2 regions of the Arthrobacter sp. TMN-49 genome follow, and region 1 is predicted to be linked to the other one. Evidence: predicted binding sites of a transcription regulator. Region 1 holds the regulator's gene; the other holds the start of a gene.
What was found. Region 1 encodes Rex, which represses fermentation and respiration genes when NADH is low (regulators of the CRP and FNR family bind a similar motif). Its sites were predicted from a motif close to CTTGTGAANNNNTTCACAAG; they were not measured.
Positions count from the first base shown of each region.

Region 1 (6,049 bases):
GCTTGCGCAACTCGGCGCGGCTCATGACGAGGCCCTCAAAGTGATTCTCAGCCTCGATGATGCGTGGATCGGTGACAATCTCCAGCCCCAGTGCAGCAGCCGTGGGCTGCGCTGTTTCCTGCGCCCGGGTCAGCGGCGAGGCCACCAGATAGACGGGGGCTGCGCCGCGGGTCGCCTGAGCCGCGAAATGCTCTGCAACCATGCCAGCCATGGCCTGGCCACGCTCGGAAAGGTGGAACTCGGGGAGCCGGCCGTAGAGCACACCATCGGGATTAAATACCTCACCGTGGCGCAAAAGATGAACTGTTACTCGGGACATGTTTTCAAGTTTCTCAAAGTTAGCGAACAAGGGGTTAATCCGCTGGGCGAAAAGTTTTTCCCCGCCTCGGGAATATTAGATACAAACGCATGCTTATACCTGGGGAAGGGCAACCACAATGGCTGCCCTAATCACGGATTTGCTCATACTTCCAAGGAGACTCCCATGTCAGTAACCACCATTGAATCAACAGGCCTCGCACAGGGCACCTGGAACCTCGACGCCTCGCACAGCACAGTGGGCTTCACAGTCCGCCATGCAGGCATCTCCAAGGTGCGCGGCCAGTTCACCGAGATTGAGGGCGCCTTGACCCTCGGCGAGACCCTCGCCGATTCCGCCGTAACGGCCACCATCGTGGCCGCCAGCTTCAACTCAGGAGACGCCAACCGCGACGGACATGTCAAGGGCGCCGACTTCTTCGACGTCGAAACCTTCCCCACCTTGACCTTCGCCTCCTCCGCAGTCTCCGGCGACGGGGAAGACTTTGAGTTGACCGGCGAGCTGACCATCCGCGGCATCTCCAAGCCCGTCACCTTCAAGGGCGAGTTCAATGGCGTAGCCGTTGACCCGTTCGGCTCCACCCGCGCAGGCTTTGAAGCCAAGACTGTCATCAGCCGCAAGGAATTCGGGTTGACCTGGAACGCAGCCCTGGAAGCCGGCGGCGTGCTGGTTTCGGACAAGGTCACCATCACCCTCGACGTGGCCTTCGTCAGAGCTGCATAGTCTTCACCCTGCACTGCCCGAATGCCGGTCCGCCACGATGGCGGGCCGGCATTCGTGCATGTGCTAGTACATCTATACAAGTGCCCGGGCCAGGACTAGGGTACTGCTATGAGTACACCGAATGAGTTTGAAGGTCCCGAGCAATCAGGCTCGCAACCGTCTTCTGCCGGTTCCCAGCCTGATCCCACCACGCCTCCTCCGGGGTACCAAACACCGGGTCCGCAGGCGCCTCCTCCGGCTGGGTCGATGCCGCCGCCGGGCTATCAGCAATCTCCTCCCGGGTATCAGCAGGCCGGACCGGCACCCGCCGGTGATTTTAAGTTTGAGATGCCCAAGGATAGGCCTCGTTCAATGAATGAGGTCATGCCGGTAGGCGGCTTTGGCGGGATGTTCAAGATGGACGGGTTGCCGCAGCTGCTGAAGATTTCCTACATCATCTGGCTGGTATCAGCCGCCTTATGGCTCTTGGCAACGTTCCTTTTGCTGATCGGTTCGGTCATCGCTTTGGGCGCCAGGGACAATTCCATCCTCGGCATCACCATCCCGGGCAGCGGCGCGGAACTTCGCGCGCAGGGCGTCAAGGGGATCATTGTTGCCATCATTTCACTGGCGTTGATCCTTGCCATAGTTGTCTGTGCCATGAAGCTCAAGGAGGGCATGCAATGGGCGCGGATGGCATTGTCGGCCATCGCCGTCCTCAGCATCGTCCTGCTGTTCTTCGGCGCAGGCGGTGGCCTGCTCGGCATTGTGGCCACGGTCTTGATGTGGCTGCCCGAATCAACGGCCTGGCTTAACTCCCAGGCCAGGGGAGTCACGCAGTAGCGGCAAGAACTAGTGGGGCGCAGTGAGGTCGCGTAGGGTTTAGAGCAAACCCCACCGCGGCCTTTCTGCATGCTAGGGCTACTTCAAGGCCCATTCGTCTACTCCGGGCCGCGGTCGACTCCGAAAGAGCAGCTGCCATGACCACGCCCGGTGAAGAACCTCAAGAGAACACCACGCCCCGCCCGGGAAACTATGGGGAAATATCCCCCGGTGTCCCCCGTTATGGCCAATACGCCCCCGCCGGGTGGGAACCGCCGCAGGACGTCAAGGACGCCCAAGCAGGCCACGGCTCAGCCCCGGCGCTGCCACCCGCATCCAGGTACCCGGGATTTCAGGGCCGCGCTGCGTCCAACAGTGCAATTAGCGGCGGGCCTGTTGGCTCCGATGCACCGTTGGCGCCGCCTGCCCGCGTGATCCTCGCGACCCGGCTGATCATGGCCGCAGGGGTTATGCAGGCACTATCCGTGGTGGCGTTGTTGCTGGCGCTCTTGGTGCCGCAGGTCAAGGCCGTCGCCTTGGAGGCTGTGCAAGAATCCATGGCTGGCTACCCGGCCCTGGCAGAGGTCTATTCGGACCCGGCGATCATCAACACGGTGTTCTTCATGGCCATGGTCATCAGCGCCGCCATGACTGCCACCTATTTTTGGCTGGCACGGCGAATCCGTCGCGGCGCCAACTGGGCCCGGACCACAGCCCTTGTCCTGGCCTGCCTTTCTCTACTCTTGTTGGGGCAACTGAACCCCCTCACCTTCATCCAGATTGCTTTGGGCGCAGTAGCAGTGGTGATCCTGCACAGGTCACCTGCCAAGGAGTTCTTTCTGGCGCACAAGGCCCGCCGCGGCAACACCGGGCGCTGAAACCAGTACCCGCCCCCGTCGAACGTACAGTTGTGGTGGGTGTGCCACACAAACATCAGCCACAACTGTACGTTCGAAGAGCACCGCCGGCGCTGTGACGAGGGAACCGGCGTCACGCCCCGGGGCGGTGTTGCTCCAGGGACGGATCCTGCAAACGTTGCGCGTGGTAGGCCAAGATTTGCAGTTCGGTGGCCATATCCACCTTGCGGAGATTTACGTGATCCGGGACGCTCAGGGCCACGGGGGCAAAGCTGAGAATGCTGTGGACGCCAGCGGCCACCACCCTGTCACAGACGGATTGTGCCACCGCGGCAGGTAGCGCCAGGACCACCATATTGGCGCGGGTGCCCGCCAACACTGCTTCAAGATGTGCCACGTCGCTGACCCGCAGCCAACCGATCTCGTTTCCCACCAGCATTTGATCAGCATCGAGCAACGCCACGACATCAAATCCGCGCGATTCGAACCCGGCATACCGGGCAAGGGCCCTGCCCAAGTTACCGGCACCAACTATGGCCACCCGCCAGTCGTGAGTCAGGCCAAGCGCCTGGGCGATCTGTCGGCTCAAATTCGCCACCTCGTAGCCAACACCGCGCGTGCCGTAGGAGCCCAAGTAGGAGAGGTCCTTGCGAACGTTCGCCGAGCCTACGCCGGCGGATTCGGCAAGGGCCTCGGAAGATACGTTCTCCACCCCGTCAGTGAGCAAGGCATTGAGTGTGCGCAAGTACAAGGTGAGCCGTGACACGGTGGCAGGGGGCAGCTGCCGGGCCTGTTCAGCCGGCTGGTCACCCGGGGTCTGCACTGGGATCACGACAACACTCCACATTCTCAAACTAAGCCGCCCCTGAGTCAGGAGCAGGTGTCCGCAAGATCCGCCGTCGGCTTTAAACCACTTTAGGACCTGTCCTTAGTCATAGCCAAAAGCCCGGCCCTTGATATACCAAACAGTTCAGGTGCAGTGGTTGGCTGCTTGCTGGCCCAAGGCTAGGCCCTCGCCATGGCCCTCTCAAGGGTGGCGCGGAGGCGGACGGGGTCAATCTGCCAAAAATCTCGCTGGATTCCGTCGACCAGGACAACAGGAATCTCCTCACCGTACAGGGCAGTGAGTTCGGCATTGCCGTCGATGGTGATCTCCGACCAGCTCAATCCCAGGCCACCGGCTACCTGCCTGAGAACCTCGCGTGCGTCGTCACAAAGATGACAGCCGGCCTTGGTCACCAGTTCCAGCCGCGGGGCAGGGTGTGCGGGGGTGGCTTGAGTTTTTGCGCTGTTGGCAGCAGGTTCCATGCCTCAACGGTACTCAGTCGTGGCACGTTCGCACAGCTGACGGACCAGATTCCGACCGGCTGGCGGACCGGCCTGCTCGCTAAATGAAAGTTTCACCACAGTTAAGCCTTACTTCAGGTGGCGTGAGCGGCACAGCCGGGCTGGATTGACTAGACTCATTCCATGCCCGACGTGACTACCAACAGTGCCGAGGCCACCTCGACTACTGCGCAACACCAGGGCGAGGCAGCCTTCTTTGACGTGGACAACACGTTGATGAAGGGTGCCAGCTTGTTCCATGTGGCCCGGAAAATGTATCAAAAGCGCGCCTTCACCCTCGGAGACGCCGCCGGATTCGGCTGGAAGCAAGCCAAATTCATCTTGCGCGGCGAGAACATGAACGACGTTCATTCAGTTCAGGATTCTGCGCAAAAACTGGCTGCCGGCATTAGCACCGAATTTGTGCGCCAGCTGGGTGAAGAAGTCTTTGACGAGATGATCGTCTCCAAGATCTGGCCCGGCACCAAGGCACTCACCCAAGAACACCTAAAATCTGGCCGGCAAGTCTGGCTGGTGACAGCCACTCCGGTGGAAGTTGCCGGCGTTATAGCCGCACGCCTGAACCTGACAGGCGCCCTGGGCACGGTGGCGGAAGTTGACGACGGCGTGTACACGGGTCGTCTGGTGGGTGAGATCCTGCACGGGCCCGCCAAGGGCCGGGCAGTTCGCGAATTGGCGGAGACGGAAGGCCTGGACCTTTCCCGGTGCTGGGCGTACAGCGACTCCTACAACGACATTCCCCTGCTCACAGCTGTGGGAAACCCTGTGGCCATCAATCCTGACGCGAAGCTGCGCAAGCACGCCCGCGACAACAACTGGCCCGTCTATGACTACCGCTCGGGGCGCCGGGCAGCAACGCTGGGCCTGAAGGCAGCCACCGGAGTAGGCGCGGTCTACGGCCTGTGGAAGGGCATCTCCATCGTGCGCCGCCGCTGATCCCCAGCTCCTCCCCGATTCCAGCCGCTGGCGCGTCTGAGATCGGGGCCCCTCGGAGCTGTGGGCCCAACCGGGCGCAGGCGCTGACGCGATTTCTCAGGAACCAGGCGAGCGTGGGCCCATCCAGCTCCACGCGCGGCGCCGCCGTCGGGCATAAAAAAGCACCCGCCCACCGTGAAGGTGAACGGGTGCTTTCGCAAAAAAGAAGATTTACTTCTTATTACGACGCTGGTGACGCGTCTTGCGAAGCTGCTTACGGTGCTTCTTCTTGGACATCCGCTTGCGGCGCTTCTTAACTACTGAACCCATGAAAGTTCCTCACAAACTGCATAGAAGGCCTCTAGTGAGGCCCAAACGATTAGGTCGACCGATCGCAGGAATCGGTCAAAGCCGAAAATGGATCTTTCCTAGACTACCGTGCCTAACCGGTCTGCGCCGAACCGGAAGTTCCGCTAGCACCTGTGCCATCCACCACCGCACCCTTGAGGAGCGTCTCAACGGCGTTCTGCGGGACTCTATATGACCTGCCAAAGCGGACTGCCGGGAGCTCTCCGGCGTGCACCATACGGTACACGGTCATTTTGGACACGCGCATGATCTCGGCAACTTCTTGAACAGTCAAGAAGTGCACATTGGTGAAATTCTGCTCCTGTGTCATGGCTGACCTCGGTATTCGCCGCCCAAAAACTTTTCCGGCGTCCAGCACACGGCACCTTCTGCCTCTAGCCCTAACTCTAGGGGCAGAAGGGGGCACTGTGAATGGTGTGCACCACAATTTTTTGCCATTGCGTGGGCCTAGGCGGCGCTGCTGTTGCGGCGCATCCGTGAGCTGCGCGCCAGGGTGGCCAGCACCTCGGCACTGACGTCCCAGTCCATGCAGGCGTCGGTGACACTCTGACCGTAGTTCAGCTCGGCTGTTCCGGCTGCCACCTGCTCAACCGTGAGGTTCTGGGCCCCGCCCACCAGGAAACTTTCCAGCATGATCCCGGCAATGTTGTGGGCGGAGGGGTCACCGGCTTCGAGTTGGGCACCAATTTCGAGAGCCACCTCGGCTTGGCGGTGGTGG
Region 1 is NZ_JBTNDH010000001.1:194,370-200,418, forward strand. Features, by position in the region: gene ACX80E_RS00855 (histidine phosphatase family protein) at 1-319, opposite strand, end outside; gene ACX80E_RS00860 (YceI family protein) at 485-1,042, shown strand; gene ACX80E_RS00865 (hypothetical protein) at 1,394-1,864, shown strand; gene ACX80E_RS00870 (hypothetical protein) at 2,002-2,721, shown strand; gene ACX80E_RS00875 (redox-sensing transcriptional repressor Rex) at 2,834-3,532, opposite strand; gene ACX80E_RS00880 (glutaredoxin family protein) at 3,706-4,008, opposite strand; gene ACX80E_RS00885 (HAD family hydrolase) at 4,171-4,983, shown strand; gene ACX80E_RS00890 (30S ribosomal protein bS22) at 5,194-5,292, opposite strand; gene ACX80E_RS00895 (helix-turn-helix domain-containing protein) at 5,405-5,641, opposite strand; gene ACX80E_RS00900 (3-deoxy-7-phosphoheptulonate synthase) at 5,779-6,049, opposite strand, start outside.

Region 2 (6,049 bases), on a different contig from region 1:
AGGAACATGAGCAAGGAACCAATTTTTCCCACGCCCCACGCTGTTCCAGACGTGGTTGACGAAGAATCCCAAGCGCAGGAAACCCCTATCGACACTGCTGAGGATATGGACGGCCCGGAAACTGAGCAGCTTGAGCCCGGCAGTGCTGAGGACTTGGAGACACTCGTTCTTGCCGACGTATTGCTGGCAGTGGAGGAGCTCTGGCCCGAATCGCTGGCTGAAGACTGGGACCGTGTTGGCTTGGTGGTTGGCCGCCCCGAGGCTGAGGTGGAGCGGATCATGTTTGCCGTGGACCCCACACTGGAAGTCATTGATGAGGCCCTGGAATGGGGGGCGCAACTACTCATTACTCACCACCCCTTGTTGTTGAAGGGTGTGAATTCGGTGGCCGCCACTTCCGGCAAGGGCCGTGCCGTTCACCGGCTGATTGAGGGTGGCTGTGCCTTGCTCACAGTCCACACCAACGGCGATAGTGCTGTGGGCGGTGTGTCTGATGTTCTGGCCGATGTTCTAGGACTCAGCGACGTCCAGCCGCTGATGCCGGCAGCCCACGGACTGGTTGAAGAAGGAATTGGCCGGGTGGGCCTGCTGCCCGGTGTAGAAAAGTTGGGTGATCTGGCCGCCAGGGTGTTCCTGACGTTGCCAGCCGTTGCCGGTGGCGTCCGCGTTGCGGGGGACAGGGACGCATTGGTGCACAAAGTGGCTGTGTGTGGTGGCTCCGGTGACAGTTTGTTCAATGCGGTGCGCGCCAGCGACGCCGACGTTTTCGTCACAGCAGACTTGCGTCACCATCCGGCGTCGGAAGCTCGTGAAGCGCGGGCGGACGGCAAGCCATACCTCATCGATCTTTCGCACTTTGCCAGCGAATGGCTGTGGTTGCCGGCGGCGGCCAAGGCGTTGGGCAATGTGCTCGCGGACCAGGGGTTTGAGGCGGAATTGGTGGTCAGCCAAACCAACACGGACCCATGGGACTTTATTCTGACGCCCGGGAACTAGGCTGTCATAAGGATTGCACCACCCACACGATGTAGCAGGAGGATTTACATGGCTAAGGCAGCACCGGCAGAGCAGATGCGATTGCTGGATATCCAGGTTCTGGATGGCAAATTACGGGCTCTCGATGTTCAGGCGAAGACCCTGAAGGAAGATCCCAGACTCCCGGATCTCCACGCGGGTGTCACGGTGGCCAAGAGTGATCTTGTGGTTCTTGACACTGCCCTCAGTGATGCGCACCGGGCACTGACGAAGTCTGAAGATGATGTGGCAGCAGTTGTGGCACGCATTGAGCGCGACGATGCCAAGCTCAACAGTGGCACGGGCCTGTCTAAGGACCTCATGGCCCTCCAGAGTGAACTGGTGTCGCTAAACAAGCGTCGCGGCGAGCTCGAAGACACCGAGTTGGAGCGCATGGAGGCGTACGAGCAGGTCACTGCCCAGCAAGGCGCGCAACGAGCCCTGGTGGAGCAGATGCAATCAGTGCTGGATGAAGTTCTTGATGAGGTACGCAGCAAACTGGGTGCCTTGAAAATGGAGCGCGATGCCACATTGGCTGAACGTGCGGAATTGACCGCCACCTTTGCTCCTGAGCTGCTGGCCATCTACGAGCGTTCCTTGGCCAAGTACGGCGTGGGTGCTGCCCGGCTGTTCCATGGAAAGTCGGAAGGATCGGGCATGCAGCTAAGTGCCGGGGACTTGGTGGATATCAAGAAGGCCCCACCGGAGACGATTGTCTTCTGCCCGGATTCTGGCGCCATCCTGGTTCGCTCGGACGAGTGGAACTAGACACCCCAGCACAACTGGCCCGCAGAAAACGCCGAAAATTCACGAATTCGTGGATATTTTCGGCGTTTTCTGCGGGCCAGTTGCGATTGGCGGTGATTCGGGCTGTCAGTCGGTGAGAATGATGTTCAACGCGTGCGCCTTGCGGGCTGTGCCGGCCACAAGCTCCACCTGCCACTTTTCACCGGCAGCCGAGGCCAGCTGCTCAGGGGTTAGCGGCTCCTTGCCGCGGCGGGTGATCAAATGCCGCGCCAATTCCCCGCGCGTGTGCTTGGCGAAGTGCGAAACCACTTTGCGGGTGCCGTCGCGTTCGGTGAGAACGTTGACGGACACGGTGCGGTGCGGATCAGGAGCCCACGCGGCGGCGTAGCTGCTGGAGCGGCAATCCACCAGCAGGTGACCCTCGGCATGTCCATTGAGCGCTTGGGCTAGTTTTGGCTTCCAAAAACTGGCCAACTTGCCTAGGCCCGGCAGACCAACAGACATGGAAAGTCTGTAGGCGGGAATCCTGTCGCCAAAGCGCACGGCGCCCCACAGCCCTGAAATCACCAGCACGGTGGAGTCGGCTTTCTTCTTTTGTGCTGCGTTCATGCTGCTGTACCCCAGGGCGTCGAAGAGCACCCCTGAGTAGATGGTGTGTGCCGGGGCTGCCGGTTCATGGATCAGTCTGGTGTTTCTGCTGACCTCGTGGGCCAAGGTTGCCCCAACGCCCAGCTGGCTCAACGCGTCGTGCTGCTCGGAGACGGCGGCAAGGGCCAACGCCACCCCTTCCCTGGCTGGTGTCAGCTCGGGGAAACTGAGCTCGGCCAGATCCGCAGGTCTTCCTGCGTCGGCGGGGGTCTTACCTTCGGAGGGGGGCAACAAAATGAGCACCGTTCGAGTTTAGCGGCCGGTTCGCCCCTCGCATTCCACTGCCTTCGGAAATCGAACGGGCAGTAGATGTTGATGCTGGGCGCCAACATCAACATCTACTGCCCGTTCGCGGGGGCGGGGGCGCGGGATGGGCTGACGCGGGGGCGCGGGATGGGCTGACGCGGGAGTGGACCGGTCTAGTGAAGTGAATCACGGAACTCGCGCGTAACCTCGGCGCGCTGTCACACTAGATTTGGCTTGGACCAAGGGTGTTTTGAGCTAGAAGAGGTTATCTACGTGGTGCAACAACTCGTGACAAACAACTGCGACACAATTTTGGATTCGTGGATTGGCCGCGAATCCATGGCGGAGGCCATGATTCCGCTCATCGGCAGGCTGTACCGGGAGAACAATGTTCTCACCAGCATCCACGGCAGATCACTGATCAATCAGTCTGTCATTAGCCTTCTCAAAGCCCACCGCTTTGCCCGCCAGATTGACGATGTTGAACTTCCGGTGGAAGAAACCCTGCCACTGCTGCAGGTGCTTGCCAAGTTGCAACTAGGTGCAGCCTCGCTTGACCTGGCCCGGCTCAATGCAAATTTCAAGGCCTCGGATGAGAATGACCTTGAGACGTTCCTGCGCATCGAACTGGCCGACGTCGTCGATCGCTTCGGTGCTGATGAGCGCACCAGCACGGACGTAGTGTTGTACGGGTTCGGCCGCATCGGCCGCCTGCTGGCCCGTATCCTGATCGAACACGCCGGTGGCGGCCACGGGCTGCGCCTGCGCGCCATCGTGGTGCGCAAGGGTGGCGACGCCGATCTTACCAAGCGCGCCAGCCTGCTGCGCCGCGACTCCGTCCACGGCCCGTTCAACGGCACCATCACAGTTGACGCCGAGAACAACATCATCCTGGCCAACGGCACAGCCATCCAGGTCATCTACTCGGACAGCCCGGCCACCATTGACTACACGTCCTATGGCATCCACGACGCCCTGATCGTGGACAACACGGGCCGCTGGCGTGACGAGGAAGGCCTGTCCCAGCACCTGCAGAGCCGGGGCGCCGCCAGGGTCCTGTTGACGGCGCCGGGCAAGGGTGCGCTGAAGAACATTGTGCACGGCATCAACCACGGCACCATCACAGCCGAGGACACCATTGTCACCGCAGCCTCCTGCACCACGAACGCCATCACGCCCGTGCTGAAGGTGCTCAATGACAAGTACGGCATTGTGCACGGACATGTCGAGACGGTTCACTCGTTCACCAACGACCAGAACCTGACGGACAATTTCCACAAGGGTGACCGCCGGGGCCGCTCGGCCGCGTTGAACATGGTGCTGACCGAAACTGGCGCGGCGAAGGCTGTGGCCAAGGCCCTGCCCGAGCTCGAGGGCAAGCTGTCCGGCAACTCCATCCGGGTGCCCACCCCGAACGTGTCCATGGCCATCTTGAACCTGACCCTGGAAAACGGCACCACCAAGGACGAGGTCAACACGCACCTGCGCGACATGTCGCTGAATTCGGGCCTGCGCAAGCAGATCGACTTCATCGACTCACCCGAGGTGGTCTCCAGCGACTTTGTCGGCTCCCGCCGTGCCGGCATTGTGGACGGCTTGGCCACCATCAGCAACGATAAGCATCTGGTGCTCTACGTCTGGTACGACAACGAATTCGGCTACAGCTGCCAGGTGGTCCGCGTCATGGAGGAAATGGCCGGGGTTCACCCGCGCGCTTTCCCGGCGCTTGACGCCGTTGTCGAGCCGGTCGCAGTGCTGGTCTAGCTAACGTACTCAGGGCGGGTCCGGCGTCGAACAATAAAGTTCGACGGCGGACCCGCCTTTTGCGTGCCGGCCCACCGTGGGTGCGTCCCCGGCAAGGCGCCAGCCCTGTAGCGTCCACAGGGCTCCCCAAACTCGCTGCGCTCGTTTGTGGCCCCTCGCCCTGTAGACTTGACCACTGGATAGGGCAGCTAGGCAACCGCGCGTCACGCAAGTGGCTCGAGGAACGTCCGGGCTCCACAGAACAGGGTGGTGGGTAACGCCCACTCGGGGTAACCCGCAGGACAGTGCCACAGAGAAGAGACCGCCTGCACGGCTTCGACCGGAGCAGGTAAGGGTGAAACGGTGGTGTAAGAGACCACCAGTTCCCTAGGTGACTAGGGAAGCTAGGTAAACCCCACCCGGAGCAAGGCCAGACAGGGCATGATTGAGGGCTGTTCGCCCGAGTGTCTGGGTAGGCTGCTAGAGGGCGTCGGCAACGGCGTTCGTAGATGGATGGTTGCCTCTCCGCCGCGGGTAACTTCGGCGGATGACAAAACCCGGCGTAACGGCTGCCCTATCCAAACAAACAGGCCAATTCGTGCGCCTTGATTGCCCCTGTGGATAACTGGCGCCACCTTCCCGCGCAACCTTCTAAACTTAAAGTGACCGAGTTACCGGCACTACAATGCTCCGGGCACAAGGACGCACCACGGACCGGGTCAGCTGAGCCCAACAGCGGGAGTCCTTGCCTAGGGCGGGTCAGGGGTGAGGATGTCCCATGGCACGGCACGCGCAAGACGTCACCCAGCAGCGCACAGATAAGGCGCCACGGCCGCCCGTTCGGGAAGCCGTTTTGTTGGCCGTTGTGGTGCTGGTGGTTTTGGCCGGCTGGCTGCACAGCTCGGGTCGTTGGCCGTTCACACCGGATGCCGGTCCAGCGCCGGCGGTCACCACGCCCTCGCCCGCATTGGGCCAGCCCATAGCGGTTCTGACGTCAGCATCGGCTTTGGCCGTTCTGGAAACCCTTCAGGTCAAAGGTGAATCGCCGCAACCTGACTACCAACGCAGTGCCTTTGGCGAAGCGTGGCTGGATGCTGATGCCAATGGCTGCGACACTCGCAACGACGTCCTGCGCCGCGATCTGCAGGCGGTGCAGTTCACTGCGGGATCACTGTGTCTGGTGTCATCAGGCACGCTGAACGAGCCATACACCGGCAAGAACGTGCCATTCCAACGCGGCAAGGACACCAGCGAGGCCGTTCAAATTGATCACGTGGTGGCCCTGGGCAACGCCTGGCAAACGGGAGCCGCCATCCTGACGCCGCTGCAACGGCAGTCCCTGGCCAATGATCCGCTGAACCTCTTGGCCGTGGACGGGGACGCCAATCAAGACAAGAGCGCCGCCGATGCCGCCAGCTGGCTGCCACCCTCGAAAAAGTTCCGTTGCCACTATGTGGCCCGGCAAATATCGGTCAAAGCCGCCTACCAGCTGTGGGTGACGCCAGCCGAGAAGTGGGCCATGGAAAACGTTCTGGGCCGCTGCCCGAGGCAAGCGGCGCTGGGTTCCGGGTACGTGAAATAAACCCACCGCGCAGGAACAAAGCAGGGAATCCCTATTCGCGCTTAGTGCCGATCTCCGTCAAAGGCAGCT
Region 2 is NZ_JBTNDH010000002.1:193,416-199,464, forward strand. Features, by position in the region: gene ACX80E_RS02045 (Nif3-like dinuclear metal center hexameric protein) at 106-996, shown strand; gene ACX80E_RS02050 (zinc ribbon domain-containing protein) at 1,045-1,782, shown strand; gene ACX80E_RS02055 (YaaA family protein) at 1,888-2,652, opposite strand; gene ACX80E_RS02060 (glyceraldehyde-3-phosphate dehydrogenase) at 2,929-4,419, shown strand; RNA gene rnpB (RNase P RNA component class A) at 4,600-4,979, shown strand; gene ACX80E_RS02070 (HNH endonuclease family protein) at 5,177-5,980, shown strand; gene ACX80E_RS02075 (peptide chain release factor 3) at 6,012-6,049, opposite strand, start outside.
Region 2: a site for Rex is predicted at 2,829-2,848, ahead of ACX80E_RS02060 (glyceraldehyde-3-phosphate dehydrogenase). Genes of this name have one in related genera too.